3 regions of the Paraburkholderia sp. J11-2 genome follow, and region 3 is predicted to be linked to each of the others. Evidence: riboswitches for the same ligand, from Rfam matches in the RefSeq annotation. Region 3 holds a riboswitch; each other region holds the start of a gene.
The links. Region 3 has a riboswitch for fluoride ahead of U5A57_RS15085 (voltage-gated chloride channel family protein). Riboswitches for the same ligand answer to the same signal wherever they lie in the genome.
Positions count from the first base shown of each region.

Region 1: another riboswitch for fluoride. It lies ahead of U5A57_RS19145 (MutS-related protein); the one in region 3 lies ahead of U5A57_RS15085 (voltage-gated chloride channel family protein).
Region 2: another riboswitch for fluoride. It lies ahead of U5A57_RS19625 (voltage-gated chloride channel family protein); the one in region 3 lies ahead of U5A57_RS15085 (voltage-gated chloride channel family protein).

Region 1 is NZ_CAJMYY010000013.1:28,358-38,554, forward strand. It holds gene U5A57_RS19105 (VOC family protein) at 1-352, opposite strand, end outside; gene U5A57_RS19110 (YafY family protein) at 385-1,107, opposite strand; gene U5A57_RS19115 (LysR family transcriptional regulator) at 1,202-2,143, opposite strand; gene U5A57_RS19120 (gamma-glutamyl-gamma-aminobutyrate hydrolase family protein) at 2,099-3,046, shown strand; gene U5A57_RS19125 (M14 family metallopeptidase) at 3,085-4,188, shown strand; gene U5A57_RS19130 (MFS transporter) at 4,228-5,565, shown strand; gene U5A57_RS19135 (porin) at 5,697-6,776, shown strand; gene U5A57_RS19140 (ATP-dependent protease) at 6,845-7,228, opposite strand; fluoride riboswitch at 7,430-7,492, shown strand; gene U5A57_RS19145 (MutS-related protein) at 7,651-9,186, shown strand; gene U5A57_RS19150 (MutS-related protein) at 9,183-10,197, shown strand, end outside.
Region 2 is NZ_CAJMYY010000013.1:144,917-155,113, reverse strand. It holds gene U5A57_RS19660 (ABC transporter substrate-binding protein) at 1-413, shown strand, start outside; gene U5A57_RS19655 (ABC transporter ATP-binding protein) at 410-1,240, shown strand; gene U5A57_RS19650 (ABC transporter permease) at 1,233-2,111, shown strand; gene U5A57_RS19645 (transporter substrate-binding domain-containing protein) at 2,104-2,994, shown strand; gene U5A57_RS19640 (hypothetical protein) at 3,053-3,565, opposite strand; gene U5A57_RS19635 (EAL domain-containing protein) at 3,839-5,431, shown strand; gene U5A57_RS19630 (methyl-accepting chemotaxis protein) at 5,449-7,002, opposite strand; gene U5A57_RS19625 (voltage-gated chloride channel family protein) at 7,224-8,513, opposite strand; fluoride riboswitch at 8,607-8,678, opposite strand; gene U5A57_RS19620 (penicillin acylase family protein) at 8,745-10,197, opposite strand, start outside.
Region 3 is NZ_CAJMYY010000009.1:188,687-198,883, forward strand. It holds gene U5A57_RS15070 (MFS transporter) at 1-755, opposite strand, end outside; gene U5A57_RS15075 (hypothetical protein) at 789-1,139, opposite strand; gene U5A57_RS15080 (DUF190 domain-containing protein) at 1,168-1,524, opposite strand; gene U5A57_RS15085 (voltage-gated chloride channel family protein) at 1,550-2,866, opposite strand; fluoride riboswitch at 2,945-3,010, opposite strand; gene U5A57_RS15090 (proton-conducting transporter membrane subunit) at 3,147-5,126, opposite strand; gene nuoB (NADH-quinone oxidoreductase subunit NuoB) at 5,131-5,940, opposite strand; gene U5A57_RS15100 (NADH-quinone oxidoreductase subunit C) at 5,971-7,458, opposite strand; gene U5A57_RS15105 (proton-conducting transporter membrane subunit) at 7,455-8,933, opposite strand; gene U5A57_RS15110 (hydrogenase) at 8,936-9,616, opposite strand; gene U5A57_RS15115 (respiratory chain complex I subunit 1 family protein) at 9,621-10,197, opposite strand, start outside.

The sequences.
Region 1 (10,197 bases), on a different contig from region 3:
GGTTGACGAGATTCCCATCCGGGTCGCGCAGCAGGAGCGAGCGATTGCCCCAAGGCATCAACGTCGTCGGCATCACGATGGTTGCTCCGGATGCATTCATCCGTTCGAACACCGCGTCAACGTCCTCCACTTCGAACTCCAGGATTGCCGATTGATTGGCTGCGGCAGTGGCGGCGCCGACATTGAATAGCTTGATCAGGTGCTCAGATGATATCGCCAGTGTAGAGCCCTCGAATCGCATTTCGGCGAACCCATCGGCCAGACGGACAGCCTCGATCCCGGAAAGCCTCTGATAGAACTCGACCAGCTTTTCGATATCCGTGGTCACAACGCGAACCGATGCGAACTTCATTTTGAACTCCTCGCCAAGAAAGGAGCTTCAGTCTACTGATCGATACTGTCAGATTCTGGCAGTATGGTGCGGCTGGCGGCCTGATTGCGCTTGCGCCACTCACGAAGCAGTGTGGAGCGCCTCTTTGGGCAGCGCTCCTCCATCTGCTCGACGCTCAAGATCCGATCCGAACGGAAATTCCGAAAATCGGCTCGCATCTCGCACCACGCCATCAGGACTCGCGCCTGGTCGAAATACACCAGGGCAAAAGGCCAAACGATACGCCGGGAGTGAATGCCAGCGCCGTCCACGTAAGTTATTTCGAGCTTTCGTTCCGCACGGACCGCGGCACGCAAAAGGTCCGGCGAGATTATGTGGGCCGGTCTCGTCAACGGCGCGCCGACCAGCAGCGAAGATTCCTCCAGTTCGCGGCGCAATTCAGCGGGCAGTACAGCGGCTATCTTCGCAAGCGTGCTGAGCGCGCCGGCCGATAGCGTCTTGTCGCCGCGATCGGCCACCCAGCGCATGCCAAGCACCAGGGCATCGAGTTCCTCCGAGCGGAACATGATGGGGGGAAGCATGAAGCCCGGTTTCATCACGTAGCCAATGCCTGGCTCCCCCTCGATCATGGCGCCTTGCGCCTGCAAACTGGCGATGTCCCGGTATAGCGTGCGGATGCTCACGCCGAGCTCGTCGGCGAGGGTCTGGCCGCTCACAGGGCGTCGATAACGACGTAACACTTGCAGGAGTTGAAGGAGACGTTCGGCACGGGACATAACTCAATCCGGATATCGATACTGAAGGAAATCGACGACGCGCCCCGTTGCTGCAGACCGAATGCATTGGGTTCACGTTCAATAAGCAATCGGCTCACGGCCCGCTGGCTTTAGCAGCGACAATGCGCGCGCCGACCCTGGAAAAACAGTCGGCAACAATCTCGAATGCCTGCTGCGCAGCGGGCACGAGCGTGCGCTCGGCGTGATGCACGATGCCGAGCGTCAGGTCCATGACCAATGGCGGATCGACGGCGAGCGCCACCGCATCGCCAGATTCCAGTTTCGAGACGATCGCGAGTTCGGTCAGGGCGACGATGGCGTCGCTCTTTTGCAGAATGCTGTGAACCGTGCCGACGTCGTCGGTCGTCACGGAGAAATAGTCGATGACAGGCGCATTCAGGCCATAAAGGTCGCCGAGGCGCCTGGCCAGCGAGGGTTCGACGTAACCGGCGGCAATGAGCGGATACGCGCGCATATCGTCGAAAGTCACCTTCCGGCGGCCCGCGAGCGGATGTCCGCGCCGGGCGAACCAGCCGAAGGTGCATGGGTACAACGCCATGACGCGCAAATCGGCGTGCTCGCGCGCAACGCGAATATCGCCGACAAAGAAGTCCAGGCGTTCGGCCAATAGCGCGGCCACCAGCCGTTCGGATGTTTCGATCACGCTATGCAATTTCACGCCGGGCGATGCGTTCATCAAGCCGAGCACGATGGGCTCGAGGAGAATGGGCGCGAGTGACGAACCCATTCCGAACGCGAGCGACCCCGATTCGCCCGACTGCATCAGCGCCAGCAGGCGCGCGCCTTCCTTTTCGTCGAGAATCATCCGCCGCGCGCGAGGCTCGTAGGCCTGTGCGTAGGGCGTCGGCCGCAGCCGGCGCTCGGTTCGGTCAAAGAGCGGCACGCCCAGCAGGTCTTCCATCGAGCGGATGCTGCGGGAAAGCGCGGGCTGGCTCAAATGAACGGCTTCAGCCGCGGCCGCAAGCGAGCCGTGGTCGAGCAAGGCGAGAAAGTGCCGGATCTGGCGGGTGTTCATTTCGTGGGTTCACTTGCAGAAACTGCATTGTATCCCCCAGAAATACGCAATGTACACAAGTCGCTGCGCTGCTTAGACTGCGCGGGCATTGACTCACTCTTCACGCCCATGCCTCTCGATACGACCCCAAGCCAGCGCCGTCCTGTTGTCGGCATCATCTCCGACAGCATCGAGCACTACGGGCATCGCGGGCATTCCGTCCTGCACGGCTACGTGCGTGCCGTTGCCACGATCGCGCGCGCGTTGCCCGTGCTGTTGCCGGCCTGCACCGAGGCACTGGACGGCGAGACGCTGGCCGCGACGCTCGACGGCATCGTGCTGACCGGCAGCCCTTCCAATGTCGCCGCCGAGCGCTATGGCGCTTCGCCGCTGCCGGAAACGACACGGCAGGACCGCTGGCGCGATGCAGCCGTTCTCGACGTGTTGCCGGACCTGATCGCGGCCGGCATCCCGACGCTCGGCATTTGCCGTGGCTTGCAGGAGCTCAATGTCATGTACGGGGGCACACTCGAGGCCGCGGTGCACGCGCAGCCTGGCCGGCTCGATCATCGCGAAGGCGATCACGACCGGCCTATCGAACGCTGGTACGACGACAGCCACGCTGTGCGGATCATGCGCGGCGGTGTGCTCGACCAGATCGGCACGAACCCGGTGGAGCAGGTGAATTCGCTGCATCACCAGGGAGTCGACCGCCTGGGCGCTGGGCTGCGCCCGGAGGCCGTCGCAACCGACGGACTGATCGAGGCGTTCTCGATTGGCTGCGTGCCGCAGTTTGCGCTGGCAGTTCAGTGGCACCCCGAGATGCGCATCGACGACAGCCCGCTGTCGCTCGCCATTTTCGAAGCCTTTGGTGCCGCCTGCCGTTCGCGCCGTGACGCGCGCGCACACAATGCGCGCGTTTGACGTGCGCCCGCGAGACACAGCAACCCCCTCATCGAATCATGTCGAACACTCAATTTCGCGCCCTGTTCAGTCGCAACTACGCTGAAGCGCGCGACAAATTCCTCAATGCCGCCACCGCACGCGGCCTCGCCGTCGACTCGCATGTCCTGCCGCTCGAAGGCAAAGATGGAGAAGTGCTCGCGACCGATGTCGTGCTCGACGGTCCGCGCGAGGCTGCGAAACTCGTGATCCTCATTAGCGGCGTGCACGGCGTGGAAGGCTATTGCGGTTCCGCGATCCAGACCGGCGTGCTCGGTCTCGGGCGTGTCGCCGACGCCGACACTGCCGTGCTGCATATCCATGCCATCAACCCGTACGGCTTTTCGCATTCACGTCGCGCGACACACGAGAACGTCGATCTGAACCGCAACTTCGTCGACTTCAGCACCGCGCAGCCGGTGAACGAACGCTACGCGCAAATCCACGACCTGCTGCTGCCGGCCACGTGGCCGCCCGCTGACGACAACGAATCGACGCTCGACCTGTTGCGCAGGCAATGGGGTGCCCGCGGCTTTCAGCGTGCAGTCGGACTGGGTCAGTACGTTTTCGCGGACGGTCTTCACTACGGCGGCGCCGAACCGGCGTGGAGCAATCGCACGTTTCGCCGGATTCTTCGCGAGTACGCCCAGCGTTGCCTTCGCATCGGCTCGATCGACATTCATACGGGCCTCGGTCCCTATGGCCACGGCGAGCGGATTTTCGCCTGTCTCGATGAAGGCGGCGCGTTGGCGCGCGCGCGCCGGTGGTGGGGCGACGATGTGACCTCGGTGAATCAGGGCACGTCGACCAGCATTCCGATGACCGGCCCGATTCAGTACGGACAGTTCGAAGCGTGCCCGCAGGCCGAGCACACCAATATCTGCCTGGAGTTCGGTACGCATCCGCCTTCGCTCGTGCTGCCCGCCATGCGCGCCGAGCACTGGCTGCACCGAAGCGGCGGCGCCGACGTGGCGCAGGCCGCGTCGATTCGTCAGGCGCTCAAGGACGCGTTCTATCCGCAGGCCGACGACTGGCAAGCCGCGATCTGGCAGCAGGGGCGCGACGTATTTCTGCAGACCGTGCGCGGTTTGCAGGAGCCAGCGAACGCGACCGAGGCCGGTTGACGCGCCTGCGAACGAACCGCACCCGATAACGGAGACATCATGCGATCTACCCTTGTCGACGCACCCGGCAACTGCCAGGGCGTCCCAAACACAGCGCCGGCCGGAACCGTCAGCGGCCTGCGCCCGGTCATCAGCCGCAAGGCCGTTGCGGCAGCCGTGACCGGCAATGCGCTCGAATTCTACGACTTCGTGATTTACGCGTATTTTGCCGTCTATATCGGGCACGCTTTCTTTCCGGTCGGTGGCCAGTACGGGAGCCTGCTGCTTGCGGCGGCGACGTTCGGCGTGGGCTTTTTCACGCGCCCGCTAGGTGCGGTGCTGATCGGCGCTTTTGCCGATCGTGCGGGCCGCAAGCCCGCACTCATTCTCACGGTTGCGTTGATCACGGTCGGCACGCTGGGAATGGCCGCCACGCCGTCATATGCCAGCATCGGCATGGCGGCGCCGCTCATCGTGGTGCTGTGCCGGCTTCTGCAAGGCTTTGCGCTAGGCGGCGAGGTCGGTCCGGCGACGGCGCTTCTCATCGAAGCCGCGCCACCTGGGCGGCGTGCGCTCTATGCAAGCTGGCAACTCGCAAGCCAGGGCATTGCAGTCGCCGTGGGGGGCGTATTCGGTGTGTTGGTATCGATGACATTGCGTGCGGACCAACTGGCGGCATGGGGCTGGCGTATTCCGTTCATCGCGAGCCTGCTGCTCGTTCCAGTGGCTGTCTATATTCGCCGGAGTCTGCCCGAAACGCTCGAGGACAACGACGCTCGCACGGCGTCTGAGGTATTGGGCGGCGTCGTGCGTACGCATCGGCGCTACCTGGTGCTGGGCGTGTTGATGACGCTCTCGGGCGCGGTCTCCTCGCAGATCGGCAACTACATGACGACCTACGCCATCCAGACGCTGAAGCTGCCGCCAACGATCGCGCAGACGAGCGCACTGGTCGGCGGCCTGTTGACGTTTGCAGGCGGCCTGGCCGGCGGATGGCTGTGCGACATGCGCGGCCGCAAGATCGTGCTGATTGCACCGCGCGTGCTGCTGATGCTGTTGAGCGTGCCGATGTTCCTGTGGCTGCAGGCCGCGCCGGGCGCAACGAGCTTCCTGCTGGTGACGGTGATTCTCGCGTTGCTGACGGCCATGAGCGCAACGGCGGCGATGGTGGTCATGCCCGAATTGCTGCCCGCCAGCTTTCGCAGCACGGGTGTGTCGCTCGTCTACGCAATCGGCACGACGCTGTTCGGCGGCACCACGCAGTTCGCCGTGACGGCCTTGATTGCCTGGACCGGAAGCCCGATGGCGCCCGCGTGGTACATGGTGGCGACCAGTGTGCTGAGCCTTGCCGCCATGGCGATGCTTCCCGAAACACGCAACGTGGACGTGTCCAGATAGCGTTCGGCACCGTGCGCGGCAGTGCCCGCGCCCGGCCAGCTACTCACCGCACCTTCGCATCATGCCGGGCGTAAGCCTGGCAGGGGCGCTCGCGCGCCTGCATTTTCACCATAAAGACAATAGAACGAGACATGAAAAAGACCATGATCGCCGGCCTCGTGCTGGCCGGTATGCACGGTGCTGCGAACGCGCAGTCGAGCGTGACGATTTTCGGCAGCCTCGATACAGGGCTGACCTACGTGAGCAACGTCCACGGCAGTTCGTCTTTCGCCATGGCAGACGGCATCAACAAGAGCAACTCGCTAGGTTTCACGGGTGTCGAAGACCTGGGCGGCGGCAAGCATGCGCTATTCAAGCTGGAAAACGGCTATTCGGTGAACACGGGTACGTTGGGGCAAGGCGGACTGCTGTTCGGCAAGCAGGCTTATGTCGGCCTGGGCGATGCGTCGATTGGAGATGTGACGCTCGGGCGTCAATACGACTTCGCGTACTCCATGATCCGCTATTTGCCGTGCTTGTCGTGTGGCATCTACAGTGTTGAAAACGGCGACCTGGATCGCGTTTCCGGCGAGCGGTTGAACAACACGGTGCAATTCATGTCGCGCACGGTTGCGGGCTTTTCGGCCGGCGCGCAGTACAGCTTCGGCGCAAGTTCCGGCAGCACGACGACAAACGCCGGTCGCGCGGTGAGTGCAACGGTGCAATACGCCGGCAGCGCCTTTGCCGCAGGCGCCTTCTACACCGATATCAATGGCGCCCCCGTCTATGTCGGCATGACTGGCGCGGCGGAAATCTTCGGGCGCCCGATCACGCCCGCTACCGCGTTGCTCGTCGACAAGCAGCGCATCTTCGGATTTGGCGCGACCTATACACCGGGTCAATGGCGGGTGTCAGCGGTTTATACCAATACCCATCTGGAACTTGGAAACGCCAGCGCACAGGATCAGGTGATTCACGTCGGCGGTGAGTATCGGCCCCGGCCCGATCTCGTGCTCGCTACCAAGCTCACGTACGACAAGCTCGATGCGTCGCATTGGCTCACGCTCTCATGCGGCGTGGACTATTTGCTCTCGAAGCGCACAGATGTCTACCTCGACGTGCATGCGCAGCGAGCATTCGGGGACAGCACCAAGGCATCGATCGCGCTGGCCGGCACTTCGTCGACAGACAGCCAATTCCTGTCGCGTGTGGGCATCAGGCATTTGTTCTAGCCGTTCTCGCGGGTACGGCCTGATTTTCGGGGGCGACGCTCTGGTCACACCCCGACGCCCAGCGGTGATCAGAGGTCTCCGCGCACTTCACCGGTGCCCAGCACGTTGCGCTGCCGGTTGACCTCCGCCCAAAGCGCATCGCTGTCGTCGTCGCGCAGCAGGACCATCCAGTCCAGTTGATCGTCGGTCACGCCGAAGTATTCCAGGATCTCCCTGCGAACGGCATCGACGAACTGCGCGTATTCCGGCGTTGCCTGGGCCTGCGCGTGCAAGGCGTCGTATGCCGCATCGTCCACGCCGCCGCCGTGCTCGTCGATGTAGTGCGAGATCCACTGGTCGCGTTCGCGGTCGTAGTCGGCCTCGGCGCGCATCGCCTGCACAGCCGTGTAGAAGTCCAGTTGGGCAAACGCGGCGATCGCCGCCGTTGTTGCCTCGTCGAATGGGGTTGTCATCGCATATCTCATGTGGGCCGTGGCACATTATCGCGCGGGCCGCGACTGGACGCCCGAGACTCCCTCACTTTCGCAACTGCGATGCCCGCGCAGGCGGCCTGCGGCGCGTTCGAACGCTGTCGATGCGGCAGCTGCCACACACCGCGTTCTGCCCGGGTACGCCCGCCTGGGGGCTTGCAGCGCTGGCGATAGAGGCGTAACGTTGTTGCAGGAGATGGCATTCTCCTGGAACCGCCCCGACGGGCTAATGATGCCTACCGGCCTGGGAACAGGCACTGTCGGTGCATGCGGTTTCTTCGCTGGCCCCACCTGTGTCTGTGCCGTCAAGACGGCATCTCCCGGTTCACATCGTCACAGCCCAACCTTCGTTGGGCTTGGGTTTCGTCGCGCTCTGCCAAAGGCGTGGCGACGAGGGACTGGAAATGGGATTTCACAGCATCCTGTTTGAGACACCCGAAGACGGGCCGCTTGCTGGCGAAGTGCACGAGCCGGAGTGCTTTGGCGACCTGAATCTCGACCAGATTGAGCTGAAGCTCACGCAAGGCTATGACGAGTACGACCTGAAGCCGTTCTTTCGTACAGCGCTCGATCGTGAGAGTGCAATACGGTACCGGCACGACGTGATGCGCGACCTCGGGAGCCACGAGATTTCCCGCTGTATTCACGCCTTTGCGCAGTCGATGCGCAAGATGCGCTCAGCGCTGGCACAGGCAGAGAAGCTTTACTATCCGCGACAAAAACAATGGTGGTTTCTCGAAGCTGCGTTCCGGTATTGCGATGCGCTTGGGACGTTAGAAGCCACGCTACATGAGACTCACCCGAAGTCGGCAGGCTTGCGCGAGTTCAGCGCGTGGCTTGCAGGGTATCTTCGTGGCGAGGACTTCATCGGACTCAGGCGAGATGTGGTGGACCTGCAGACGGCGCTGGAAGCCGTTAGATACGCGGTGCACATTCACGGCAACGCGGTGGCCGTGCTGAATGACGACCGCGAGAGCGATTACAGCGCATACGTCGTGGCTATTTTCGAGCGATTCAAGCAGGGTGAGGTCAAGGACCACAGTGTCGAGGTCAAGGAATGGCCGGAAATGAATCACGTCGAGGCACAGATACTGGACTACGTCGCCAGGCTCCAGCCTCAACCATTTGCGATGCTCGCCAGCTTCCAGCTCAATCACACTGACTTCCTTGACGCCACCATCGCCTCATTCGACCGCGAGGTGCAGTTCTACATCGCGTACGACGCCTATATTCAGAATTGCCGGGAGCAAGGTCTTCCATTCTGCTTCCCGGTGGTTTCGTCGTCGAGCAAGGCCGAACGTTGTCACGATACGTTCGACCTCGCGCTCGCGCACAAGCTGTGTGCAGACAAGCTTCCAGTTGTGCGCAACGACTTCTGGCTGGAGCGTGCTGAGCGCATTATTGTTGTCTCGGGTCCCAACAACGGCGGCAAGACGACTTTCGCCAGAGCGTTCGGGCAACTTCACTACCTCACGAGGCTGGGTTGCCCGGTGCCCGGCAGTGAGGCGCGCCTGTATCTCTGCGATCAGCTCTTTGCACATTTTGAGCGTGAAGAGAATACGAAGGACATGCGCGGCAAGTTGCAGGATGACCTCATGCGCATGCACGCCATCCTGGCGCGAGCCACGCCCCGCAGCGTCATCGTGATGAACGAGATTTTCAGTTCCACGACGCTTGCCGATGCGCTATTTCTCTGCCGCCGGATCGTCAACCGGATTATGGAACGCGACGCGCTTTGCGTATGCGTGACCTTTGTCGAAGAGTTGGCCCGGCTCGGCGCGCAGACAGTGAGCATGGTCAGTGAAATCTGCCCGTCCAATCCGGCGCAGCGAACGTTCCGTATTCGCCGAAAGCCCGCCGATGGACGCGCATACGCCGTCTCTGTGGCCGAGCAGTACGGGCTCACCTATGAACGCCTGAAGGAGCGCCTTGCATCATGAAAGCATGGTTGCTCTATGCGCAGCGCGATTTCGACTGGCATCGCGGTGAACAATGGAACGAAACCACGCTCACGCGGGATCTCGAACTCGCCACCGTCTTTGCGGCGATGGGGGCGGGCGACGAATTTCTCGAGGGTGTGGCGAAGAAGGTCGTGACCGTCAGTCTGGATGAGCTTGGCGACATTCTTTATCGACAGGCCGTGCTCAGGGATTGTCTGAGCCACGAGGCCGTTGTACGGCGGCTCTATGCGATTGCCGTGGAGGCGCAGGAGACGGAGCGCAAGAGCTTCTACTGGGGATTGACGGCTTCGGCGAGCAGCGTCCTGCACTCGGCCCGAGACCTCGTGCAGGCGTATTTCGCCTCGTTGGTGAAGTTGCGCCAGCTCGCGGACGACGAAACGTCGTCATTCGAATCGGCCGGGTTCAGACGGTTCTTCGCGATGGTGCGCGAAGCGTTGCCGGATGACTATTTCGCAGCTGTTAAGCATTGCCTGAGGGAACTCAGGTTCAACCGCGGTGTGCTGATGAGTGCGCAACCAGGTCGTGGCAACAAGGGCACCCGCTACGTTTTACGCAGACCCCACGAGCCGGACCCGAATCTGATTCGCCGTCTATTCGCAAGGCGGCCACGCTCATACACGTTCCGCATTGCCGAGCGAGATGAGAACGGCGCCCGTGCGGTCGCCGAACTTGAAGCGCGCGGCATCAACCACGTTGCAAACGCGCTTGCCCAGTCGGCTGATCACATCAAGCGCTTCTTCGCGATGTTGCGCGCGGAGCTTGGCCTCTATCTGGGTTTCATGAATTTGCGCAACAGACTGGCAAAGCGAGGTTTGCCAGTCTGTTTTCCTGTGCCTTTTCCGGTTGAGCAGCGCAGGCACAGCTTCTCAGGGCTGTACGACATCAGTCTCGCACTGCGTGTGGAGCACGCACCGGTGGGCAACGATGTCGACGCGAACGGCAAGGATGCTATGGTCGTGACCGGCGCGAACCAGGGCGGGAAATCGACTT
Region 2 (10,197 bases), on a different contig from region 3:
CGCAGCTGCACAAGCTGTGGAGCGACTGGGACGAGGACCACGGTCTTGGCGGCATGGCGCCTTATAGCGTGAACGGCGCGTTCGCGCGCGCCCACCCGCAGGCAGTGCGCGACTTCGTCACGGCCATCGCGAAGGCGGGCAACTGGGTCAACGCGCATCCCGACGAAGCGCGCAAGCTCACGGCCGAGCGGCTTGGCATCGACGTCCGGCTCGTTGAGCGCTATGCCTACGTGCAGAATCTCGTGATCACCGAGCCGCCTATCCAGTACTACATCGACATTCTCGAACAGGCCGGCAAGATTCCGAAGGGCAAGGTCAACGTCAAGGATGTCTACACGAACGACTTCAATCCGTTCGTGAAGCACGAGGCGCAAGCCAGCGTGACGGCTTTGCCGAACGGAACACGCTCGTGAGCACGGCAACTGCACGACGCGAGAAGATCGTCGCGCGCGACCTCTCGCTCACGTATACCCACGCGCAAACGGACACGCACCATACGGTGCTCAAGCGTTTCGATCTCGCCGTGCGCGAAGGCGAATTCATTTCGCTGCTGGGCCCAAGCGGGTGCGGCAAGTCGACGTTCCTGAACGTGCTCGCGGGCCTCACGCCGCCCACCTCGGGCGACATTCGCGTGGACGGCGACCCCGTGAGCGCCGTGCGGCAAAAACTCGGCTTCGTGTTTCAGGGCTATGCGCTCTTTCCGTGGCGCACCGTGCGCAGGAACGTGGAGGCCGGGCTCGAAATTCGCGGCATGAAGCGCGCCGAGCGACGCAGCGAGGCCGAGCGCTTTTTGCGCCTCGTGGGCCTGCTGGAATTTGCGGATCACTATCCGCACCAGCTTTCCGGCGGCATGCGCCAGCGCGTGGCCATTGCACGCGCGCTCGCTTATGGCCCCGAGATTTTGCTCATGGACGAACCGTTCGGCGCACTCGACGCGCAAACGCGCGAATTGCTTCAGCAGGAATTGCTGGCGATCTGGGAGCAAAGCGCGACAACGGTCGTATTCGTCACGCACAGCATCGACGAAGCGATCTTTCTCTCCGATCGCATCGCCATACTCGGCCGTGGCCCCGGCCGCGTGAAAGAGATCATCGAGGTCGATCTGCCGCGCCCGCGCGACGCCGCGCTGCGCCACTCGCCAGCATTCGTCGCGTTGCGCCAGCGCGCATGGGAAAGCCTCAGCACAGAGCTCGACGCAAAGCCGCAACCCCACGCACTACCGGAAGCTCACCATGTCTAACGCGATGTCCGATTCGATGCCTGACGCCGGCGCGGTCCGCGAATCGCCCGTGCTGGTGCCCGTGCCACGCGGCGCACGGCGCGGGCGCGTTCGCTCGTCCATCGTGCACCTTTCCGTGGGTGTCGAGCGCTCCATTGCGCTCGTTGCCTTCCTGCTGTTATGGGAGCTGCTGCCGCGGCTCGGCGTGGTCAATGCGGCTTACCTGAGCCCGCCTTCGCAGGTCGCGCTCGCCATCGCGCGATTGTTCGAAAACGGCGATGCGTGGACGCATATCGGCGCAAGCGCCGTGCGTTCCATTAGCGGTTTGCTGCTCGCCGTGGCCGGCGGCATTGTGTGCGGCTTCCTGCTGGGATGGTTCCGGCGCGTCGAGCGCGTTGTCGACCCCGTCTTTCAACTGCTGCGGCAAGTGTCGGCCTTCGCGCTCTTTCCCGTGTTCATGCTGTTTCTCGGCATTGGCGAATCGTCGAAGATCGCCATTGTCGTGTGGGCCGCGTTCTGGCCGGTCCTGCTCAATACCATTGCGGGCGTGAAGCAGGTCGAGCGCGTGCTGATCGACTGCGCGCGCTCGATGGGCGCTTCGCAACGCTTCATCGCGACGAAGGTGGTGCTGCCTGCCGCGCTGCCACAGATCCTCACGGGCGTACGCCTCGCGGGCGCGTACAGCATTACCGCGCTGGTGGCGGCGGAGATGATCGGCGCGCGTTCGGGGCTCGGCTTCTATACGCTCAATTCGCAGGAGACGTTTCAGATTCCCGACATGTACGCGGGCATCGTGCTGCTCGCCATATTTGGACTGCTGATCAATCAGAGTCTGTCGATACTGGAGCGGCAACTGCTGCGCTGGCGCGTCGGGCTCGCGCAGAATGGCTAGGCACGCACCGCTCGCCGCCACGCCAGTTCCGCGGCGCTTGCGCTGGCCAGCCACCACGTTGGCGGCTGCGCTCACCTTGCTCGCGCTGCTCGCGTGGGCGCTGAAGAACGATTTTCCACGCAGCCTGCTCGACAACGAGCGCCCGTTTGCCGCTGCGGCAGCGCGCGGCGTGCTGATCGTGGCGGTGCCGCCGCGACCCGCGCCTACACTTTACGTCGGCCGAGTCGACCGCACAGTGCGCGCGCCCGATCCGTTCGCGGCCGCGCTTGCTTCCGACCTCGCCCGCCGCGTGGGCCTGCCCGTGCAATTCGTACTGACCGAACCGGCCGCCGCGCGCGCCGCCGTGCAGTCGGGCAACGCCGATGCCGCCATCGTAGGCTTAAGCTTCTCGCCCGACGCGCAGGTGGCATTCGCACCGTCTTCGTACACGAGCGGACTTGGCATGGCACTCGTTCTGAAACACGGCAATGTGCGGGCATGGCGCGACCTGCGCGGCCGCGCGATTTGCGCGCCGCAAGGCAATCCGTATGCCGCGCGCGCGGCGCGTGAGTACCACGCAACTGTGCACGGTTTCGACCGGCCACTCGATGCCCTGCTGGCATTCCAGGCAGGCGACTGCGCCGCACTGGTCGACGACGAGTTCGTCATCGAAGCGCTGCTCAAGCAGGCAGACTGGTCGTACTACCGCCCGCTGCCCGGAACGATTGCCGCGCAGGCGGCGTTCATCGCGACGCGCGCGGGTGATGCGGCAAGCGCCATCTTTGTCGGCGACACAGTAACGCAATGGCGCCGTAGCCGCTGGCTCGCGACCGTGCGCAAGGATCAGGCAATCAGCCTCGCATTCGACATGTTCAATGCCGAAAACGACTTGTATTGCCACTAGCCGTCGCCATCCGTCACTAGCCGTGCCAAATTGCGCGTGTAGTTGAACGGGACCCGCTTCAGAATCCGCGCCTCAGGTTACGGTCGCGCATCGGGTCCGGCGTCTTTTGCGTGAGCCGCAAGATGCCCTGATTGTCGAAGTAGAAGTGAAACATCATGTAGTCGATGTTGTTCTCGACGTAGCGGTAGGACCAGACTTCCCGCTGCATGCGCGAAAAGTATGCTGTCTCCGCGGGCCGGCCGAAATTGATCAGGACATCGTCGCGGGTCCACTCGTTGACTCTCGCGCGATTGAATTCGCTCTCCTGCATGACCTGGCGCACGCTCACGACCTTGCCGTTCGTGTCGATGTCGGCAACGGTGTTCGTCGTGCCCATCGGCTGGGTCGGCCACATGAGCCGTTTGCCGCCGTCCGGCAGGTTATAGGTTTCGCGCGGCGGCCCAAGACGCGCGATCAACGCGGACTGGTCGGTGCCGGGCTCGATGCTTTGCCACGGCTGGGCGCAGCCGGTCACGAGCGCCACCACGGCGGCAAGCCACGCGCGCTTCACGATGTTGGACAGCGTCCCCATTCACGCACCCCTGAGCCACGCGCCTGGCGGGCAACACGTGCAGATCATGCCGGGCGCGGCAGATGCGGACAATCGGACCATGGTCCTACCGCCAAGCCACCCGTGGCGGCGGCGGGGCAGCGCGGCGCACGCGTTTTCCCGTTGAAAACGAAGCGCCAAAGTGTATGCTTTGCTCTGATGTTCGGGCTCCAGAATACCGGCGGCGCACCCGCACGAGCGCGCGCGTCCCGTCCGCGGTTCGTTCCCTAACGTTCCCTACCCCCGGGGTGCGGAATGATCAAGCGCATCACGCTGATTGCGGCCTCGGTCGCCCTTGGGTGCCTCGCCACCCTCGGCCCCGTTTTCACGAGTCTTTACGTCGCAAACAAGGACGTCCAGCGGCGCGACCGTGACGAACTCGGCGAGTTCGCCAGCAAGGCGGTCATGCGCACGGACCTCGTCACGTACCAGGCTTTTGCCGCCCTTTCGGACCTGGACCGGGAACCGGGTGCGCCTTGTTCGCCGTCCAACCTCGAACAGGCCGCGCGCGTCATCTACAACTACCGGTATGTTCAGGACGCCGGCACCTACGCCGAAGGGCGCTATCTCTGCTCTCCGCTGCTTGGCGACGTGCGCAACAAGGACCTCACACTGCCGCCGCCCGACTATCGCAGCAACGACGGCTACCTGGTGTGGTTCCTGCAGAAGAGCCCGCTAAGCGAGGCCCGCAAGGACATTCAGATCGGCCGCAACGGCCACTACGTCTCCATCGACCCGGGCTCCTATGTCGATCTCATCGATCCGGCGAAACGCCCCATCGCCGTGGTCCAGATTACGACGGGCAAGCTGCTCGCCGTCTCGGCCGGCGCAGATCCGGACGACATGCTCGAAGCGTGGAAACATGGCGGCAACGTGAAGAGCGACGACTGGAATTACGCGGTCGCGCAGTCGTCGACACGCCCGCTTGGGGTCGTGGTGAAGTCGCCGCGCAGCAGCGTTGCGGGCGACTGGCCCAAACTGCTCGCCGCGTGGCTGACCATCGGCGTGTTCGCGGGCGCAGCGCTCGGCTGGCTCGCCTACAAGCGCGTTACGCGGCAGCTCTCGTTTCCCGCAACGCTGTCCTGGGCCATTTCACGGCGCAAGATCGACGTGGTTTTCCAGCCCATCGTGAGGCTAGCCGACAACCAGTGCGCCGGCGCCGAAGCGCTGGTGCGCTGGACGCTGAACGGTCGCGCCATCTCGCCCGACGTCTTCGTGCGCGTGGCCGAAGACAATCACCTCATTCAGCCTTTGACCGATCTCGTGCTCGAAAAGACCATCGCGCAGCTCGGCAAATTGCTGGCCGCCAATCCGTCGTTTTATGTCTCGATCAATGTGAGCAGCGAGGATCTGCAAAGCCTGCGCTTTCTGAACCTCGTTACCGCATCGCTCAAAGGAACAGGCATCGCGCCCGCGCAAATCCGCATCGAGGCGACCGAGCGCAGTTTCATGAACGCGGAAGCCACGCGCAGTGTCATTGCGGCATTCCGGGCCGCCGGTCATCCCATCTATATCGACGACTTCGGCACCGGCTACTCGAGCCTCGCGTATCTGCAAACCTTCGAGATCGACGTGCTGAAAATCGACAAGTCGTTCGTCGATACGATCGTCCAGGATACCGCTTCTAGCGTGGTCGCGCCGCACATCATTTCGATGGCCCACGAGCTGGGCCTGCAAATCGTCGCCGAGGGCGTGGAGACGGGGGCACAGGTGACGTGGCTGCGCAACAAGGGGGTTCAGTACGGACAGGGCTGGTATTACGCGAAAGCGATGTCCGCCGGCGATCTCGCGAAATGGCTGGGCAAGCATCGCGTGCCGCGTGAGGCGAACAGCATGCCGGCGATTTAAACGCAGCAGAGAACGGCTTAATTCGCAAACCTGAATACCGAAACGGCCTGCTGCAACTGCGCCGCCTGATCGGCCATCGAGCTTGCGGCAGCGGCCGCCTGCTCGACCAGCGCCGCGTTCTGCTGCGTGACCTGGTCCATTTGCGCCACCGCCCGGTTGACCTGCTCGATGCCCGTGCTCTGCTCGCCCGAGGCGGCGACGATTTCGCCCATGATGTCCGTGACGCGCTGCACCGCCTCCGTTACCTCGACCATCGTCGAGCCCGCGCGCTGCGCCAGCGTTGCGCCGTTTGCAACGCCCGCCGTCGAGGCTTCGATCAGCTCCTTGATCTCGCGCGCCGAAGCCGCGCTGCGCTGCGCGAGCGCGCGCACCTCGCCCGCCACGACCGCGAAGCCGCGCCCCTGCTCGCCGGCGCGCGCCGATTCGACGGCGGCGTTGAGCGCAAGAATGTTGGTCTGGAAGGCGATTTTCTCGATCGTCGCGATGATATCGGTCATGCGCCTCGCGTCCTGCGCCACCTCACCCATCGTCCTCGCCACTTCGCTGACCAACTCGCTGCCGCGCGCCGCAACCTCCGAAGCGCCGCGCGCAAGCCCGCCCACCTGTCTCGCGTTCTCGGCATTCTGGCGCACGGTCGAGGTTAGCTGCTCCATGCTCGTCGCGGTTTCGCCGAGCGACGCCGCCTGCTCTTCGGTGCGTTGCGAGAGATCTGTGTTGCCTTGCGAGATTTCGCGGGCAGCAAGAAGGATAGAACCGCTCGAGTCTTGAATGTTGGCGACGATGCCAGTCAGTTGCACACGCATCTCGCCCAGCGCGTGCAACAGACTACTCGAATCGCCGGGTCGCATTGTTACGGATACCGAAAGGTCTCCGGCTGCAATACGGCCTGCAATTTCCATGGCGTAAGCCGGCTCGCCGCCCAGTTGGCGTGAAAGCCGCCGCGAAATCAACCAGGCTAGCAGCGCGCCGGTCGCGACCGCCCCGAGCAGAATCGCAATGACGAGCGCGCGCATATGCTGGAATTGCGCTGTGGCTGCGGTCTGCGCGTTTTTCGCCTCGCGTTGCAGCGAATCGATCAGCGCGGCCACGCTGTCGCCCAACGCAACGCTCGCCGCAATCGCGCGGCGCACGAGTTCGGCGTTGTCCACGCCTGCGGGCACGGGCGCGAAGCCGATTTGCTGATGCACGATCGCTTCCCATGCGGAGGTCTTCTTGAGCACGTCGTCATAGAGCGCGCGGTCGCCAGCCGACACGCCTGCACCGGCGTAGCGATCGAGCGACTCATGCATGCGCTTGAGCTGCGCGACGATGTCTTCCTTCAGATGGTTGCGCCCCGCTTCATCGGCGTAGCCCAGATTCGCCGCGTCGAGGTCAGTGCTCAACTTGCTGCGCGCCGCTTCCTCCAGCCAGAACTGGCCGCTCATGTGCCGGTTGCAGATTTCATCGGCAATATCATGCATCGACGCCAGCGACGAGACGCCGGCAATACCCACGGCCACCGCAAATACGATCACAACGGCGAATGCTGTCAGCAGCTTTTTGAACACCGTCATGCGATCGAGCCACTTCATGGCTGTCCCCTTATTCGATTCCCTGTTATGTGGCTCACGGCGAGACCCTGCCTCGACGCGAGCGCGGCAAGCTTGACTCATCCCCCACACCAAGGGTAGGAGGCGAACCGATATAGGGAGAATCAGCCAGCGCTTCTGGCGTCGTCCGCTCACTTCTGCTAACGAGCCCGATGCGCTTCGCTTTCAGGTGGACAAGACAACGATGACGCGATGCCGGAGACTCAATCGCTGCTCCGTACACGGCGCAACGCGGGAATGTCCGAAAGACGCATGCCAGCGGGCAAAAGCGGATGCTTCGCCTGCCCCACGCGCTGCGCGCGGTAGATGCCCGTGTGGCCGGAAAACAGATAAGCCACCACGCAGGCCAGCGCCGCATACACGCCAATGTCGGCGCCAAACAGCTCGATTGCCATGACCGTCGAAGCGATCGGCGTGTTGGCGGCGCCAGCGAATACGGCAACGAAACCAAGGCCCGCGAGCACCGGCATCGGCAAGGCCAGCACATGCCCCAACGCATTGCCGAGCGTCGCGCCGATATAGAACAGCGGCGTGACTTCGCCGCCTTTGAAGCCCGATGCCAGCGTCACGACGGTGAAGCCGAACTTGCCCGCGAAGTCGTAGACGGGCAACGGATGATTGAACGCTTCGACAATGGTCGGAATGCCCAGGCCGAGATACTGCGGCACGTTCAGCGCGGTAGCGGCAAGCGCCACGACGATACCGCCCACGAACGGACGCGCCGGCGCGTAGGCAATCTTGCGCTTGATGAACGCCGAGAGCGCGTGGGTCGAGTCGGCGAACAGCATGCCCACTACGCCGAATGCGATGCCCGCGAGAATGGCCGAGCCAAGTCCGAGCGGCGTGACATGCGGGACGAACGCAATGCTATAGACCGTGTGATGGATGCCCCACGCGCGGCACACCTGGTCCGCGACCAGCGACGACGCCACGCAGGTCAGCAGCGCGTCGTAACGCAGGCGCCCGATTGCGAGCACTTCCAGCCCGAAGATCGCGCCGGCCAGCGGCGTGCCGAACACCGACGAAAAGCCCGCTGCAATGCCGCCCATCAGCAGAATGCGGCGCTCCTCGCGGTCGAGGCCGAAAACGTGCGTGACCCGGTCGGCGAGCGCGCCGCCCATCTGCACCGCCGTGCCTTCGCGTCCGGCCGAGCCGCCGAACAGATGCGTGACCACGGTGGCGACGAGCACGAGCGGGGCCATCCGCTTGGGCACGATTCTTTGCGGGTCGTGGATTTCGTCGATCAGCAGGTTGTTCCCGCCTTCCACCGGCTTGCCGACACGGTGATAGACCCAGCCGGTCGCGAAGCCGGCAACGGGCAGCAGCCAGAGCAGCCAGGCATGGGCGACGCGGATGTCGGTTGCGCGATCGAGCGCATAGAGGAACAAGGCGGAGGCGCTGCCCGCCAGGGCGCCAAGCACGGACGAGAGCAGCAGCCAGCGCGCGAGGTACGGAACCATCGCGAACTGCTCGATAGACTTCAGGGATTTCATTGCGGTCCAGGTTTGCGTTTGCTTGCACGGTTGCAAATCACCTGGGCGACAGGGGGGGCGTCGCGTGGACGGCCTACGACCTCCTGCACCCAGGAACTCGTAGGCATCATCAGCGCTGCGGGAACGCAGGGCGGTTACGGGAGGAATGCCATCTCCGAAAGCCCCGTGATTTTATGCGACAACATAAGACGCTGCAACAGGATCGTCGCCGCGCTGGCGAACCTGCGGCCCTCAGTTTTGAGCCTGCTGCGCGCCGGCCGGGACGAGCTTGAGCGTATGAACGGCGGTACCCGGCAGGAACGGCGCTGCGTCGCCACGCACCCATGTTTCATGTCCCGCGAGAAAGTACGGCGACATGGGATTACCCGACTGCCCGCCCGGCATCTCAAAGATCCCGTCCTGCTCGCGCCCCGGCGACACCGCGAAACGCTCGGACGCGCCAAACGCCGGCGACTGCACGCGCGGCATGTTGGAGTCGCCCGGCAACGGGTCATGCGGCGCGCTGAGCCAGCCGCGAACCCACGGCAGCCACTCCGGCACCATGCGCGCGAACGGATGCGCAATTGCCGCGCGGTTGCGCTCGCCCCAGCGTGCGTCTTCGAGCTTCGTGCCATTCGTGCCATTCGCACCATGCGGCAAGCTAGCGATCGTATGGTCGATACGGTCCAGCATGAACGCGCGCCAGTCCGCGAAGGCTCCCGGTATCCAGGCGCGATCGTCGGCGAGTGTCTCCATCGTCGCTTCGTAACGCGAGTTCGCCGCGCGATAGCTGAGGCCCGGCGCAATCGCGGCCAACTGTTTGTCCAGTACACCGAACCATGCCTGGTAGAGCGAGTCGTAAAACGCGCGCACGAGCCGGTAGCCGACGGCATCCACATCGGCGCGGCCGTCCCACGCCTGGACCAGCCGCTGGAATTCGGCGCGTTTGGGATGACCGTCGAGTGCGCGCGCATCGAGCGCGTCCAGCGCGACACGTCGCCAGAACTCGATCCAGAACGCGCGGTCGTCGGTCTGCACCGCGAGCAGGTCGCGCTCGCTCGCATGCGGCAGCGCGAACAGGTCATTGCGAATCTGCGTGGCGCGCGCGCCGAGATCCGTGCCGGCGTCGCCGATGCGCGCCACGTCCTCCAGCGGCACGGTACGGTTGTTCGCGGTCCAGATGCGCCCGGCCGGCGGATCGACGCGCACCGGATACGCATCGGGCGAACGGTACCCTTGCCAGCCGGCATACGTTTCGGAGCGGTACGGCAAGCTCGCGAGCGCCGCCGCGCCGCCGTCGGCATCCGCGAAGCGCGGCAGCGGCCCGGCAAGCGTCCAGCCGATATGGCCTTGCGCGTCGGCCACCATGAAATTCTGCGTCGGCAAGCCAAAGGTCTGCGCGGCGCGCAATGCGTCGGCGACGTTCGTGGCGCCTTCGAGCTGCATGAAGTTCATGTTGGTCGCCTGTGGATCCTGCGCGACCCAATGCAATGCATAGGCGTGCTCGCCGACAACGAGTTGCGGCCCCCAGCGCGTTTGCACGACCGGCAGATCGACGCTCGCGCCGCCGTTCACATCGAGGCGCTCGTGGATCAGCCGCGCCTTGTCCCATCCGCCGCCCGGCACCCGGTAGCGCAAGGGATCGGCAGGATCACGCTGAAGTTCGACCAGATCGACGAAGCGCGCATAGCTGTTCGTAAAGCCC
Region 3 (10,197 bases):
TCCACCGGAATCACCCGATGGATTGACCAGTGATACGCGATCAGCGGGTAGTCCGCAAAGCCGGCGGCGACGAGGCCCGCCCCCGCAAGATACACCCAGTAGTCCAGAGGATAACGATCGACGACTGCGTCCTCCTTGTCGCGTTGCTCCAGGTCCTCGGGGCGCGGAAAGGCGATACGTGCGAGCGCGACGAAGCACAGATTGAAAGAGGCGGGGATAGCCAGGACGGCAAACGCAAAGCGATAGTCTCCGCGCACGGCGACGATGGCAGCGACAATGAGCGGTCCCACCATGGCGCCAAACTGGTCGAATGCTTCATGTATCCCGAAGGCCCAACCATAGCCACCGATTCGTTTTGCCGCGCTGGCGAGCATCACGTCTCGCGGCGGATTGCGTATGGCCTTGCCCGTGCGCTCCAACACGATCAGGACCGCTGCGAGCTGCCAGCTCTGAACGAAAGCCAGGAGCGGAACCGCACTCATCTGCACGACGTAGCCCGTGATAGCTATCGGCCAGAACTGGCGCGACGCATCAGCCAGTCTCCCCGACACGACGCGCAGCCCGTAACCCAGCAGTTCGCCAAACCCGACCACAATTCCGATGGCAGCAGCGGACGCACCCATTGTGGCGAGCCATGGGCCGAGGACACTGCGCGCCCCCTCATAGGTGCAATCCGCGAAAAGGCTGAGGACGCCCACGAGGAGTACGAACCTCATGGCGCGTCGTGCAGCGAAGCCTCCATCGGTGCCATTCATGACAGTCTCCGCTCGCGACGGAAATCGCGCTGCCTAGCGTTCGTGGAAACGCAACTCGGGATGCATCTGGATATGCAGGAGGACGAGCCATCGACTCGGGCAGTTATCGGCAATCGACGCTACGCGTGGAGGGAGGCCGTCGAAGCCCAGAAACCGCTCGTGCGCCGCGGTTTCATAGGCCCTTTTCGCATCCCGGCCGATCCATGTCATTGCCACAGGCATGGTCACAGCTCCCAGGGCCATGAACCACCATCGCTGCATTCCTGGATAGATCGCGATCGCGAGAAATGAGAAAGCCCACGCCAGCACTTCATTCGCAAGCAATGCATAGGCCACGAGCATCATCTGCCCCTTCAACCGCTCCTTTTTTGCATCCCACGTCATGGCGTCTCCCCATGTGCTCAAAACGGACTTAACTCTCGACTACCGCTCCTTCGCAGGGGAGGAAGACGGCGCGCACGTTATGGAGGCCTTTGCCGTGTGCGCCCCAGAACGCCCTCACCTTGCTTTCAAGGTCGATCAGCTCGATGCAGTGCGGGAAGCGGTGATGCGCGGCCTCAACGTGTTCATGGTGGACACGGTCTCCGTTCAGATAACCGGCATGGACCCGGTGAAGGACCGCCTGCTCGATACCTGCACGCCGGGCGTGCTCCAGCAGGTGGCATGCGAGACTCGGTCGCGTGAAGCGCTGCCAGAAGCGTTTCGGTTCGTGCGCGTGAGCACGTTCAGAATGGTGAAAATACAGGCGAAGCGAAATCAGTTTGGACATGGTGTTCAGGGGAATGGTGTTCGGGTCACGACTGGGTTGACGATGCAGCGGCGGCCGCCGCACGACGCGCACGCCGAAGCGCCGGAATGTCAGAAAGACGCATTCCCGCAGGCAGAAGGGGGTGCTTGGCATGGCCGACGCGCTGGGCGCGATAGATGCCCGTATGGCCGGAAAAGAGATAGGCCACAACGCACGCGAGTGCTGCATACACGGCAATGTCCGAACCGAACAGTTCAATGGCCATGATGGTCGATGCGATCGGCGTGTTCGCTGCACCGGCAAACACGGCGACGAAACCAAGACCAGCAAGTACGGGGATCGGCAGGGCCAGCACATGTCCCAGCGCGTTGCCAAGCGTCGCGCCGATGTAGAACAGCGGCGTTACCTCGCCGCCCTTGAAGCCGGAGGCCAGCGTGACAGCTGTAAAGGCAAACTTTCCGGCGAAGTCGTAGACCGGCAGCGGCCCGTTGAATGCCTGGACGATCGTGGGAATACCGAGACCCAGATATTGCGGGACGTTCAGGAGCACGCCTGCCAGGGCGACGATCGCACCGCCCAGCAGGGGTCTCGCCGGCGCGTAGGCGATCTTGCGCTTGATCAGCGCGGACAGCGCGTGGGTCGAGTCGGCGAACAGCATGCCCACCACGCCGAAGGCGATTCCTGCAACGATTACCGAGGCCGCGCCGAGTGCCGTGACCGGCGGGACCGCCGGAATGCTGTACACCGTGTGATGGATACCCCAAACGCGGCAGACCTGATCCGCCACGACCGATGAAGCAATACAGGCAAGCAGCGCGTCGTAACGAAGGCGGCCGATAGCGAGCACTTCCAGGCCAAACACTGCGCCGGCCAGCGGCGTGCCGAAGACGGACGAAAAGCCCGCGGCAATGCCACCCATGAGGAGAATCCGGCGCTCCTCCTTTTCAAGGCCGAAGAGCGCCGTTACCTGGTCGGCCAGCGCACCGCCCATCTGGACTGCCGTGCCTTCACGGCCCGCCGAGCCGCCAAAGAGATGCGTCACGACGGTCGCGATCAACACGAGCGGCGCCATGCGCTTGGGCACGATCTTTTTCGGATCGTGGACCTCGTCGATCAGGAGGTTGTTGCCGCCTTCGACAGACTGCCCCACACGGTGGTAGACCCAGCCCATGACGAACCCTGCCAATGGCAACAGCCACAGCAGCCACGGGTTGTCGAGGCGGATATCGGTTGCGCGATCAAGCGCGTAGAGGAAGACAGCGGATGCGGTGCCGGCAAGTGTGCCGAGGATGGATGACAGGAGCAGCCAGCGCGCCATGTAAGGCACCATGGCCACCTGCTCGAGAGACTTCAGGTTTTTCATGTTTTCCAGGTTTGAAACTTCATCAAACCCGGGCGACGGGGGCCCCCGCACGGACGACCTACGACCTCCTTCACCCAGGAACTCGTAGGCATCATCAGCCGCTGACGCGGCGGTTACGGGAGGTATGCCATCTCCGAAAGCCGTGCGATTTTAAGGGACGACGTTTTCCCCTGCAACCGGGCTGTCGCGAAAAGGACGCACCACCCCACCCACCCGCCCGTCGCCAGACGGGCGGCGATCCAGGCCCCGCCAGGGCCTGGTGCGGCTGGCAGGACGAACGCTATAGCAGCGTGAGGAAAAGGATCGCGATCAGCAATCCTCCGATCAATGCGAGATAAAAATTCAGATTGCCCGACTGCAGGGCGCGCAGCTTCTCCGCGCACCGGTTGACAATCCGTACCGCAGGATCAAACAGGTGTCGCTCGAACAGGTCGGTTACGCCTGCCGAAAACACGAGGCGCTTGATGAAGTACTCGCGCTGCTCGTGCTCGCGCGTGGTACTGATCGTCGGCTGGTACACAAAACTGTAGAACGTGCGCATCGCGTTCGAGAATGTCAGCGCGGTGGTTATGGCGTCGCGCTGGTTCGTTGTCATGCCACCAAACCAGACGGGGACACGCCTGACGGCGCGTCGCCTGGTGAACCACAGCAATGCCAGAGGCAGGATTGCCAGCAGCGGCATCACAATAATCAGCTTCGACGGCGAGATGAAGGCGAACTTGTCAGTCAGGGGAACAAGCAACCAACCCGCGACCATCGCCTGCGGACTGTTGGCGTTGAAAAGCGCCTGCGCGTCTGCGGCCAGTGCGTTCAGCCAGAGGGGTGCACCGACCGCCACCGCAAGCACGCAAAGGCCAAGGATGCCGACCGCCAGGGCGTTTGTGCGAGGCACGAGCGGCGTCACGTCGACATCCGGCAAGCCAAGCAACCCCAGGCCGAAAACCTTGACGAAAGTGGCCAGCGCAACCGCCGCCGCAAGTGCAAGTCCGGCGCCGGCAAGCACCAGCGCAAGCCGCCCGACAAACGACGAAAGGTGGAAGCCCTGGAAAACGGACTGGAATACGTACCACTCGCTGACGAAGCCCGCCTGCGGCGGGACCGACGCGAGACTCATCGCGGCGAACAGCGCCCCGAATCCGAGCAGAAAGCCGCTGCGCTTTAGCCAGCCGCGCGAGATGATGTCGTAGTTCCCGGAGGCAAGGAAAATCCCGTCCGCGGTCAGAAAGAGCGCGCCTTTCGCCAGCGCATGACCGGCGAGATGCAGCATCGCCACGGTCCAGGCGAGCCCTGCGAGATCCGGGAGATGATCGGCACGAAAGAGTTGCGTCACGCCAAGCATCACCACGGCGACCGATGCGTTCTCAGCAGACGAATAGCTCAACAATGCGCGCCAGTCGTCCTGCTGGAACGCAAAGAGCACGGCGAGGATGGCACTCACGACGCCCACCGCGATGGCGATCACGCCCAGGCCGAACGCCGTATCAGGATGAACAGCCACGTTGAGCCACGTGTTCCACCCGCGGCTCAAGGCGAAATACGCGGCGTTGAGCACGACGCCCGAAAACAACGCGCCGGTCGCCCCGCTGCCACTCGAATATGCCCTCGGAAACCACTCATAAAAGGGCAGCAAGCCAAGCTTCGCGCCGAACCCGACGAGGAGCGCAATCCCCGCAAACCATGACACGACGTCGCTGGAGGTCGTCGCATTGACAACGAAATTGCTGAAGCCAATTCCACTCGCTGCGTGGTCGAGCACAATGATCGCAAATACGAGCGCGACCGCCCCCACCTCCAGAAGGGCAAGCATCAGCAAGACGGGTTTTGCTTCGTTTTCCTCTGCACGTTCCCCCGCGAGCATCAGCGCGCCGCCGAGACTCATCACCTCCCATGCCACCAGCAGCGCGGTCCCGTCCTGCAGGCCAGTCACGCCGAGCGCACCGAGAAGGCTGAATGCCGCCCCCGCGTACCAGCGTCCCGAGCGCCCCGCAAGCGGCGACCCGAGCCAGCAGGCGAAGATGGCCGGGACGAGCCCGAAACCGAGTAACCACAAACCCGACGGTTCGACTGCGAACGAGACTGGGTGAGATGCCAGCGAGACGCCCAGTCTTACGGGCGACGTGCCCAGCGGCAAGGCGACGAGACAGGCGAGCATCCCGAGCACACAGCCTGCGCCAAGCAGCGCGCGGATCGGGCGATGCATGACCCGTAGCGGGGAAAGGATGGCGGCCAGCACCCAGGCCGCGGCCGCAATGCCCAGCAAGTGGTTAGCGTTCAATCCGGCCTCCCCTCATTCGCTGCTGCGCCCGCCCGACGATCATCAACAGCGCGTGAATCAACGCCGCAGGGTTGGGCGGGCAGCCTGGCAGATAGACATCGACGGGCACGACACCGTCAAGCCCGGTACCCGATGCGTAGTTGCCGCCCGAGACGCCACCGGAAACTGCGCAGGTGCCGGTTGCAATCACCCAGCGTGGCGCCGGCATCGCTTCCCAGGTCTCGAGAAGCGGCCCGTGCATCGCCTTCGTGACCGGGCCTGTAACCAGCAACACATCGGCGAAGCGAGGCGATGGCGTGAAGAAAATCCCTAACCTGTGCAGGTTATAGAAGGGATTGTTCAATGCCTGCAACTCGGATTCGCAACCGTTACACGACCCCGCGTCTACGTGCCGGATATGCAGGCTGCGTCCAAACGCGCGTCGCCCATGTTCCATGACCTCGCGAGGGATGCGTTCGCTAAATGCCGTGTCCCATTTGAGATCGAGCCGCTCGCTGACACCCAGCGCCCAGTCCGCCGATGGGGTAAAAGCCGCAGTCGGGCAGACTTCCGCGCAGCGCTGGCAAACAATGCAACGCCCCCAGTCGACTTCCGGGGTTGCGGCTTCATCGTCCTGTGATCTGAAACTGATGGCGTGAGTCACGCAGGCCTGTGCACACTCGTCGCAGTTCGGCCGGCATTTCGACGGGTCATAGCGCGGCATGCCAAGCACTCCCCGCTGCCCGTCCTCGCCGCCCTTCAACGGCCAGTCGGTGCTCGCGCTGCCTTCCTTGAGTCCAAACCAGGTCCAGAGTGACATGGCATGCGTTCCTCAAATCGTCTGCGATGGCTACCGGGCACAGCCCGAGATCGTCAGCCCGAAACTTGCCTCATTGATTGCGTAGTCCATCATGTTGCTGTCGTGCACGGTCGATGGAAACACCCGCCAGTTTGCGAACGACGGCGACTTGATCTTCACGCGCAACAGCCGCCCGTCGGTGCCGATATGCACGGCATACAGAACCGTCCCGCGCGGCGACTCCGACCAGCCGAGCCCTTCGGAGCCCGCCACGGGCATGCATACAGCAGATAACGCGCCTTCGGGGAGCCCCTCGGCGATGGCCCTGTCGACGAGTGCGATACTCGCGCGCAGTTCCGCGATGCGAACCCGCATCCGCGCTGCGGCATCCCCTTCCTGCGCCACGGCAACCTCCGGTTTCAGCGTGCGATAGGCTGCATAGGGATGATCGCGCCTGAGATCACGATCCACACCGGAGGCACGCTCGATCGGTCCGGTCGCACCCTGGTCAAAGGCGAGCTCCTGGCTCAAGGGTGCCGTGGAGATCAGACGGTCGAGATGACTGGTCGTTCTTTCAATCAGCCCGATGTATTCGTCAATCTGCGGCTTCAGCACCCCCAGCCCTTCCCTGATGGTTTCGAGATCAAGCTCACTGCGCACGCCGCCCGGCCACACAAGGCTGCGCAGAAAGCGGCTGCCGCTGGCGCGGCCGTTGATCTGTTTCGCCCGCTCCTCAAGCAGTTTTCCCTGCGCTTCGCCGACCTTCAGGGTCGTCGTGTGGCACAGGTGCCCCAGGTAATGAAGATGGTTGTAGATGCGCTCGAGCTCCGCGGCGAGAAGCCGGATCCATTGCGCCCTGACGGGCACTTCGCAGTCCGCGGCATCCTCGATGGCTTCGACATAAGCGATCGCATGCGCCACGCTGTCAATGCCTGCTACCCTCTCAGCGAGCAACGTGGCCGACCCAACATCCATGCCCTCGAACTGTTTCTCCATCCCGCGGTGCTTGAGAAACAGGTTCGGGTGATAGTGCAGGATGCCTTCGCCAAGGTAGTAGAAAATGAACTGGGCGGATTCCAGTACGTCAGCGCGGACCGGCCCGAAGGGAAGCAACTGCACATGCTTGCCCGATACGGCTGGCAATACCGGAGCCGGCAGCGTTGCCGCGACGCTGTCTCGTTGTGAACCGGAAGGCTCAAGGGGTCCCCGATCCGTTTGCGGCAGGAACGCCGTCACCAGTCTCTCCGGCTCGGGGTGTCCCGAAAACGCGATGCCGCTCATTTCCATGACTTCGCGCTCATGCCAGCCAAGGAGCGGGCTGATTGCCGCAAGGCTTGGCACGGAGTCCGCCCTCACCGGAACACGCCAGCCAGTGAACGTCTCCTGACCGGGCAAGGTGGCGACGTATCGCAACTCTGCGTCTGATGCACTCGGGAACCACGCATACACGCCCTGAAAGCGGCCGCCTGCTGCGACCAGCGCCTGCGCACGCCCCATCAGCTCGTCTATCGACAGCGTCACGTACTCGCAGTTCGTCATCGCGCGCCTCCGCCGAGATCTGTCGCGACGACACCGAAATAGCGCCACAGCTCCTGCGGCCACCAGATCCCGAGCACGAATACGGGTACGAGTGCCATCCACATTGGTAACGTCATCCACGGGCTGACCTCGACGCCGTTGGCAACAGATGCGACAGCGGCATCCGGCGTCCGCGTGTCGAAATACATGGTCCGAAAGTGATTCAGGAATCCGATGAAGATCACGATCAGGAGCAGCAGCAGCACGATAACGGCCCATGCATTCGGAGTAGCGAACCCGGCGCGCATCAGCGCTAGTTCGCTCAGAAAGAGACCGAATGGCGGCGCACCCGTGATCGCGACGGCTCCTGCGATCCACAATGCCCCGGTCACCGGAAAGCGTGACCAGACGCCCCGTATGGCATCCATGTCCTTCGTCCCATAAACACGCATCACGTTCCCCGCACCGAAGAACATGAGCGACTTGTTGAGCGAATGGTTGAGCATGTGATACAGCACCGCGGCGATGGCAAGCGAGCCGCCGAACCCAAAGCCGAGAGCCAGCACACCCATATGCTCGACGCTCGAATACGCCATGAGCCGTTTTATGCCCTGCTGCCGCACGATGAACAGCGCAGCGACGAACAGCGAGAATGCGCCGAAAGCAACGAGAACCGTGCGCGGGAGCATCGATCCGCTCGCCGCATCCGTTATGGTCAGAAAGCGGGCGACGCCGAGCATCGCCGTGTTCAGTAGTGCGCCCGACAACATGGCCGATACGGGTGCCGGACCCTCGCTATGTGCGTCAGGCAACCACGTGTGCATGGGTGCGAGCCCTGCTTTCGTCCCGTAACCCACAAGCACCAGAAGAAAGGCCATTTGCGTGAGCGCTGGGCTCATGCGCGGCGCTGCGTGACGCAAGGTATCCCACGTCATGTCGTATGTCGGGCCGAGGACAAGACTGCCCGCCCAGTAAAACAGCACGGTCCCGAGCAGCGCGAGGCTGATGCCGGCGGACACGACGATGATGTATTTCCACGCCGCTTCGATGGCTTCCTGGCCGCGCTCGAAGCCCACCAGAAACGTGCTCACCAGCGTCGTCAGTTCGATGGCGATCCAGTACACGCCGATGTTATTCATCAACGGGCCGCAGATCATCGTCGCGGCAAACAACGCAAACAATGCGTAGAAGCCGGGCAAGCGCCCCTCCTCCTCCCTGAGAAGACGCATGTAGCCGACAGCGTAGACGGAAGCCAGAAAATAAACGACGCAGGTACAAACAAGGGTCCACGCGCCCAGGCCGTCGAAAAGAACGTATCCGTTAATAAACGTCCTCGATCCGTCGACATGGATGACCAGCCATAGCGACGCGACGAGACACGCGACAGCGGCCGCGAGGTTGGCGTACTCGGCCATTCTCACGTGCTGGCTCGCGCCAGCAACCAGGGCGGCCAGCACCGGTGCGAGGACGACAATCGCCAGCCATGCTTCGATCATGATCACCCCACCAGACGCCTGAGTTCATGGCTGCTCGTGCTGCCCACGTGCGCGACCAGGTAGCGCACGAGCACACCGAAGCTCACCACGATGACGAGAAGATCGAACAGGAGAACAAGTTCGATGAGAAGCGGCATACCCGGGACCAGAATCTGTGAGCCGAGAAAGATTCCGTTTTCGAGAACCAGCAGGCCAAGCACCTGGCTGATCGCTTCCTGCCGCACTGCAAGCATCAGGAATCCGATGAGCTTCATCGACAGCATCACCGTCAATGCGAGCACGACCACCGTGCCGCCCAGCCCGAGCGAGTTCCCCAGATGATTCGAGACGACGAAGGCAAAGAGGACCAGCAACGCCCCGAGCACCAGACTCGAACTCGGCTGCAACGTGACATGTAATTCGCGCTCGACGGACAGTCGCGAAATGATCCTCCAGATCAGGTACGGCAGGACAAGACCTCGAAAGAATGCCGTGAGCACGGCCACCAGATACAGTTCGTGGAAGTTGCCGAAATAGCCGACGGCGCCCGACAGGATCGCGATCAACCATGACTCCGCCATGAAGGCGAGCAGATAGTCCTTGAGCCAGCGCGAGCCGAGCATGACGAACGCCAGCAGGAGGCTGCCGATCGCCAGCAGGCTGAACAGGGACGCCGCCAGAGGATTCAGATGGGCAAGTAGCATGGCGTCACCGCAACTGGTTTGCAGCAATCGCGAGTACCGCGAGCATGAACGAGGCGGCGAGCGGTTCCTGATAGCGGAAAAACCTCAGTCTGGACTGCGCCGTTTCAACCAGCACGATCACGAGCGCCACGACGAGCATCCGCGCAAACAGCCCCGCTGCCGCGCCGACCGCCCCGATCACGGTACCGCGCTGCGAAAGCCCCCATGGCAGGGTGAGCACGTTGCAGAAGATCGTGAAAAGGATGAACTGCTTCATCATCGACGCCCACTTCAGGAGTGCCAGGAGTGGGCCGGAATATTCGAGGATCCGGGCCTCCTCGATCATGTAGACCTCGATATGCGTGCTCGAATGTATCGGCAGACGGTCCGTTTCCACGAGTAGCAGCACGAAGAAAGCGAACACGAGAAAGAGGTGCGCCGGGCTCCAGTACACAGCGGGCTGCTGGACGAGCAGGTGGTTCACCACGAACGGCAACATCGCCTTGGCAAGCAACGTAATGCCGACGAGCACGAGTATCAAGGTGGGCTCAGCCAGTATGCCGAGCATGACAGAACGGCTTGAGCCGATGCCGCCATAGGCG